Regions from separate parts of the Roseburia sp. OM04-10BH genome, predicted to be linked through region 1. Evidence: predicted binding sites of a transcription regulator. Region 1 holds the regulator's gene; each other region holds the start of a gene.
The links. The regulator Rex, encoded in region 1, represses fermentation and respiration genes when NADH is low (regulators of the CRP and FNR family bind a similar motif). The targets are predictions, from matches to a motif close to ATTGTTAANTANTTAACAAT.

Region 1 (2,278 bases):
AATTCCTTTCGTCCGCATTTTCCACCGCTTTTTTTCCCTGCAGACGGTCTTCATCTTCCTGCCGCAGATCAAAAATATTTAAAATATCCACACCAAAAATATCATGCATATAAGAATAAATCTGCCGGTTGTTGATTTCACGGTTCTGTTTTTTGATGATATTTTTCTTAAGTTCTACCCTTACCTTATCAATCCAAGCCGTAATTTCATCTGCTTCTTTGCTGTTCTGTCTTAGTCTCTCATAGCAGTAACGCATGCTTTCTAACATAAGTTCCTGATTTGCACTGTTTATATTTCGTGGAAGTTCAATTAATTCATCCTCAATTTCTTCCATTTTGACATTGACTTCATCAATCAGTCTCTTGTCTTCATCTAATTTTCTGGAAGAAATATCCCCCTCATTTTCCTCATGAGTTCCTTCCATGTTGACAACAATGCTTTTCATCAACCGATTCTTTGTCTTTTTCAGTTCTTTCAAATCATTATTAAGCTTTCCCTGCTGTTCTAACAACTGATTTAACTTTTCTTCCAGCTGCTTGATTTCACTGGTTTTTCCGCTTAAAGCAAAAAGCCTGTGCCATTTCTGATCCAATACAAGTATTGGTACTTTTCTGCTTTCTAATGCTTCCAGAAATTCCTTGTCATCTTTCATGCAAAACACCTCTATTCCAGCGTTTCCTTTTTCCTTTTGTTCTTTGTCATGTTATAGGATAACTGCATCAGGCTGTCTGATAAATGTACATTTTCCACTACAACATTTTCATCCAACACTTCCAGATCTACATGGGCAAAATTCCAGATTGCATGTACACCAAGGCTTACCAGCTGGTTTGCCACAGCATCTGCCTTTTCTTTCGGCATAGTCAGTGTAGCAATATCTACCTTATGTGTCTTTACAAATTCTTCCAGTTTATCAATCATTTCGATTTTATTGCCACGAATGGATTTTCCGCATAACTCCGGATTCACGTCAAACAATCCTACTATGACGAAGCCGAGTTTTTCAAACTTCACATAATTGGCAAGTGCCTGTCCTAAGTTACCAGCTCCAATAATAATAATATTATGCTGTTCATTTAATCCCATAATCTTTCCGATTTCTTCATACAGAAATTGTACATTGTAACCATATCCCTGCTGTCCAAAACCACCAAAATTATTTAAATCCTGTCTGATCTGCGATGCGGTCACTTTCATTCTTGCACTCAGTTCATTCGATGAAATACGTTCTACCCCTTCATCTAAAAGTTCCCCCAGATATCGGTAATATCTTGGCATTCTACGAATTACTGCCTGTGATATTTCTTTGCTCATTCTGCCAGTTCCTCCTGCTCTCAATACCCTACAATAATTATAGTTTCTTGCCGAAAGGATGTCAATGTGTTACAACTTTAACAATCTTTCTGTAAACTTAATTCTTCCCATTTTGCATAGAGTTCTTCCAGCGCTGCCTCTTCCTGCATCTGCTCCTCATGGATTTTGTTTAATTCATAGGAATTTGATGCTACCTCCGGCTTTGACAGTTCATCATTTAATGCTTCTATCTTTGCCTCTCTCTTAGCAATTTCATCTTCTGTACGCTTTAATTCGTTTTCCAGCTTACGTTTTGCTGCCTGCTGTTTCTTCATTTCTTCCCAGCTTAACTTCTGTTTTCCTCCGCCGGATATCTGCTCTGTTCCATTATTTTCTCCAGTTCCATCGGAAACAATGACATTTCCTTTTGCCCCTGAATTGTCTGCACGATCCTGTGTAGCTGTGCCAAACGCCGCTAACTCCTGAACTTCCTTTTTCTCCAGATAATAATCGTAATTTCCAATATAATTTAGAATTGTTTCATTCTTTAAATCAAGAATTCTGCTGGCAGTTTTATTAATAAAATAACGGTCATGGGATACATAAAGCACCGTTCCGGTATAGGAATTGATGGCTGACTCTAAAATTTCCTTTGACATAATATCAAGGTGGTTGGTCGGCTCGTCTAAAATTAAGAAGTTCGCATTGGATAACATCAGTTTTGCCAGTGAAACACGGCCTCTTTCTCCACCACTGATATCACGAATCCGCTTAAACACATCATCATCCGTAAATAAAAATGCTGCTAACACATTTCGAATCTTCGTTGCCTTCAGATTCGGATAAGCATCTGCAATTTCATCAAATAACGTCTTATCCGGGTCTAAATTCTGATGCTCCTGATCGTAATATCCGATTTCCACATTGCTTCCAAGCTTTATCTCCCCGGCATCTGCGTCTACAATTCCATTGATTATCTTTAAAA
Region 2 (2,278 bases), on a different contig from region 1:
CCTTAAATCTTTTAGAGGAGCCGACTTCCGGTGTGATTACTTTTGAAGGAACAGATATCACGGATAAATCCGTAGACATCAACAAGATGCGTCAGAAGATTGGAATGGTATTCCAGCAGTTCAATCTGTTCCCGAATTATACCGTAAAAGGAAATATCATGCTGGCACCGGTTCAGACCGGACTTATGAATAAGGAAGAGGCATCTAAGCGTGCGGACGAGCTTTTGATGAGAGTTGGTCTTTCCGATAAAGCAGATACTTATCCGGCAATGCTTTCCGGTGGACAGAAACAGCGTATTGCAATTGCAAGAGCACTGGCAATGAATCCGGATGTCATGTTATTTGACGAGCCGACTTCCGCACTGGATCCGGAAATGGTAGGAGAAGTTCTTGAAATTATGAAAGAACTGGCACAGGACGGAATGACCATGGTAGTGGTAACGCACGAAATGGGATTTGCAAGAGAAGTGGCAAGCCGTGTCATGTTTATCAATGAAGGACAGATTCAGGAAGAGAATACACCGGCAGAATTCTTCGCCAATCCACAGAATCCGCGTCTTTGCGACTTCCTTTCCAAAGTATTGTAGGGAAAGAACAGATAAAACGGAAAAAATAGTTGATAAAAAGTTTTCATAAGCTATTGCAATCAGAAAAGAAATAGTCTATGATAAAACCGTTATATGACTGACGGATAAGTGGAAAAACCACATGAAGTATAACGAAAACGAGCCGACCGTCTGGGCGATGAACCTGGAGGACTGGCTCGTTTTCTTTTGTATGTTATTTTGAACACCAAAAGATATTGACAAAAAAATGACAGTCAGTATATACTAACTACAGTTAAACAAGACTAATTAGTAACCATTCAGTGTTCATACTGAATACATTTTTTAGGAGGATATCGTAATGATTGAAATGAAAGAGTGGGATGGATTCGAAGGACGTCTCTGGAAAGAAGAAATCAATGTTCGTCAGTTCATTCAGGACAACTACACTCCATATGATGGAGATGAGAGCTTTTTAGCTGAGCCGACAGATGCAACCAACAAGCTATGGGATGCACTTCAGAAATTACAGAAAGAAGAGCGTGCCAAGGGCGGCGTTCTTGATATGGAGACAGAGGTTGTAACCGGAATTACAGCTTATGGTCCGGGATATATCGATGAAAGCTTAAAAGATTTAGAGCAGGTAGTTGGTCTTCAGACTGACAAACCATTAAAGAGAGCTTTCATGCCATATGGTGGAATCAAGATGGCTGTTCAGGCATGTGAGACCTACGGTTATGAAGTAAATGATAAATTAAAAGAAATTTTCACCAAGTATCATAAGACACACAATACAGCAGTATTTGATGCTTATACACCGGAAATGATGAAGGTTCGTCATGCTAAGATTTTAACAGGTCTTCCGGATACCTACGGTCGTGGACGTATTGTAGGTGATTACCGCCGTGTAGCATTATACGGACTGGATTACTTAATCGCTGAGAAGAAGAAGGACAAAGCCAACTGCGGATGCGGACAGATGACAGATGATGTCATCCGTTTAAGAGAAGAAATTGCAGAGCAGATTAAATGTCTGGAAGACATGAAGAAACTGGCTGAGATTTACGGATATGATATTTCAAGACCTGCAACCAATGCAAAAGAGGCTGTTCAGTGGTTATACTTCGGATACCTTGCAGCAATCAAGACACAGAACGGTGCAGCGATGTCAGTAGGACGTGTTTCTACTTTCCTTGATATTTATATTAAGAGAGATATGGATAAGGGAATTCTTACTGAGCAGCAGGCTCAGGAGCTGATTGACCATTTCACAATGAAACTTCGTATGGTTAAATTCGCACGTATTCCTTCTTATAACCAGTTATTCTCCGGTGACCCTGTATGGGCAACCCTTGATGTAGCAGGAACAGGTGTAGACGGACGTTCCATGGTAACCAGGACAGACTTCCGTTTCCTTCATACTTTAGAGAATATGGGACCGGCACCGGAACCAAATCTTACTGTATTCTATTCATCCAGACTGCCACAGACCTTCCGTGATTATGCAGCACGTATCTCGATTGAAACAAGCTCAATCCAGTATGAAAACGATGATGCAATGAAACCGGTATGGGGCGATGATTATGCAATCTGCTGCTGTGTATCTGCTACACAGACAGGTAAAGAGATGCAGTTCTTCGGCGCTCGTGCAAACCTTGCAAAATGTCTGCTTTACGCAATCAACGGTGGTGTTGATGAAAAATCAGGCGAGCAGGTAGGACCAAACTACGCAC
Region 3 (2,278 bases), on a different contig from region 1:
AACTAAGATACGGCATCCAGATGCTCCAACAGGATGTCCAAGTGCGATTGCACCACCGTTTACGTTTACCTTAGACATATCAAATCCAAGATCTCTTGCAACTGCAATTGACTGAGCAGCGAATGCTTCGTTTGCCTCGATTAAGTCGAAATCATCGATAGACATTCCGGTTCTTGCAAGAACTTTCTTTGTAGAAGCAACAGGTCCAACACCCATGATTTCCGGCTCAACTCCGCCAAGTGCTCCTGCAACCCATGTAGCCATTGGTTTAACACCAAGCTCTTTTGCTTTTTCTTCGCTCATAACAACGATTGCTGCTGCACCATCGTTGATACCGGAAGCGTTACCTGCAGTAACAAGTCCACCCTCTTTACCAGAGCAGCATCTTAATTTGCTTAATGACTCAGCAGTTGTGCCTGGACGTGGTCCCTCATCTGTGTCAAACATAACAGTTTCTTTCTTAACCTTAACAGGTACAGGAACGATTTCGTCTTTGAATCTGCCTTCAGCAATTGCTTTTTCACATTTCTGCTGGCTGTTTGCTGAGAACTCGTCTAACTCTTCACGGGTAATTCCGTATTTGTCACATACGTTCTCTGCTGTAATCATCATATGATAATGATTAAATGCGTCTGTTAATGCATCATTTACCATGGTATCGATAATTGTTGCATTGTTCATACGATATCCAAAACGAGCTTTTGTCATAGCGTAAGGTGCCATAGACATGTTCTCCATACCACCTGCAACAACGATGTCTGCCTGACCAGCCACAATCATGTTTGCAGCTTCGTTTACACATTTCAAACCAGAACCACAAACTACGTTTAATGTAAATGCAGGAACCTCGATTGGTAAACCTGCTTTGATAGAAGCCTGACGTGCAACGTTCTGTCCCTGTGCTGCCTGGATTACACATCCCATCATTACTTCATCAACCTGTTCTGGTTTAACACCAGCTCTGTTTAATGCTTCTTTGATTACGATTGCGCCTAAATCTGCGGCTGGAGTATTGCTTAAAGCTCCTCCCATTTTACCGATTGCGGTACGACATGCGCCTGCTAAAACTACTTTCTGTGCCATTTTCTCGTCTCCTTCTGAATTAAATTTGCCTTTTACTATTGTTATTTTTTTAACAATCTTTTGTAAAAAAAATAAAAGAAAGCCTTTCCGGCTCTTTCCCGACAATCTGATGTTATCATAGAAAGGGGATTTTTGCAAGTGAAACTTGCTTTATTGAGCCGGATTTTCAGCTTTCCTTAATAAAATACATGGTTTCCGATTACAGTTCCACTAATCAGTCCGTTGTTTCTGCGGAAATATAAGCAGTTTAAGGTTCTTGTGCCTGCTAACACTTCTGTGGCAGCCTGCACACAGGACGCATCTGCCCCGGATGAAAGCACTACTGCAAAACGACCGCTGGCTACCGGTGAGAACTGCCCGCTCTGATAGATGACACCTACCACGGTATCCGGGAAATAACTGCTGTCCACACGGTTCATGACCACGCTTCCAACGGCAAGCTTCCCTTCATAGCTTTCGCCGCCTGCTTCGCACTGGATCAGTGCTGCCAGCATGGCAACATCACTGGCATTCACTGTCCCCCCACCGGAAGCATCGCTTCCTGTGGTATTATCCCCGGTGGATGTCCCATCCGGATTTACATTATTATCTGAAGCATCTGGCTGCTGACTGTTAATAAGTTCCTCTTCCTGACGCCTAATCTCCTCCTGACGGGCAGCATCTTCTTTCGCCTTCTGTACCTCTAATTCTTCCTCATAGGCTTTCTGTCTTGCGATTTCCGCATCTGTGTCTGCTATTTCCGTCTCTGCATCTGCAACATCCGACTTTGCTGCGCTTATTTTTTCCTGCTGGGCTGCCACCAGACTGTCTGCCTTGCTCTTCTGCTCCTGCTTCGTCTGTTCTGCCGCAAGCAGTTCTTCTTTTGCCGTCTCTAAATCTTCCTTCTGCTGTTTTAATTCAGCCAGTGTATCCTCATAATCAGAAAGCTCCTGCCTGTCATAATCATAAATAGATTTGGCATATTCCATCCGGTTTAAAAAATCCGAAAAGGAGCTTGCTCCAAGCAGCAGCTCCAGGTAAGACTGATTGCCATTTTCGTACATATATTGTACTCTTTTCTTCATGGCTTCGTACTGGCTCTCAGAACGTGTTGTCAGCTCTGCAATCCGGCTTTCTGCTGCTTCAATCTCCACATTTTTCGCCGCAATTTCATCCTGGGTATCCGCCAGTTCATTGCTGATTTCCTGCAATCCAT

Region 2: the regulator Rex is predicted to act here: its motif matches at 802-821, upstream of pflB (formate C-acetyltransferase).
Region 3: the regulator Rex is predicted to act here: its motif matches at 1,121-1,140, upstream of DXB43_RS12220 (acetyl-CoA C-acetyltransferase).

The regions. Positions count from the first base shown of each region.
Region 1 covers NZ_QTZI01000003.1:148,581-150,858, reverse strand. The annotation lists gene DXB43_RS04595 (hypothetical protein) at 1-652, opposite strand, end outside; gene DXB43_RS04590 (redox-sensing transcriptional repressor Rex) at 664-1,314, opposite strand; gene DXB43_RS04585 (ABC-F family ATP-binding cassette domain-containing protein) at 1,392-2,278, opposite strand, start outside.
Region 2 covers NZ_QTZI01000010.1:43,397-45,674, reverse strand. The annotation lists gene DXB43_RS10795 (amino acid ABC transporter ATP-binding protein) at 1-587, shown strand, start outside; ZMP/ZTP riboswitch at 671-750, shown strand; gene pflB (formate C-acetyltransferase) at 907-2,278, shown strand, end outside.
Region 3 covers NZ_QTZI01000012.1:75,140-77,417, forward strand. The annotation lists gene DXB43_RS12220 (acetyl-CoA C-acetyltransferase) at 1-1,083, opposite strand, end outside; gene DXB43_RS12225 (cell wall hydrolase) at 1,260-2,278, opposite strand, start outside.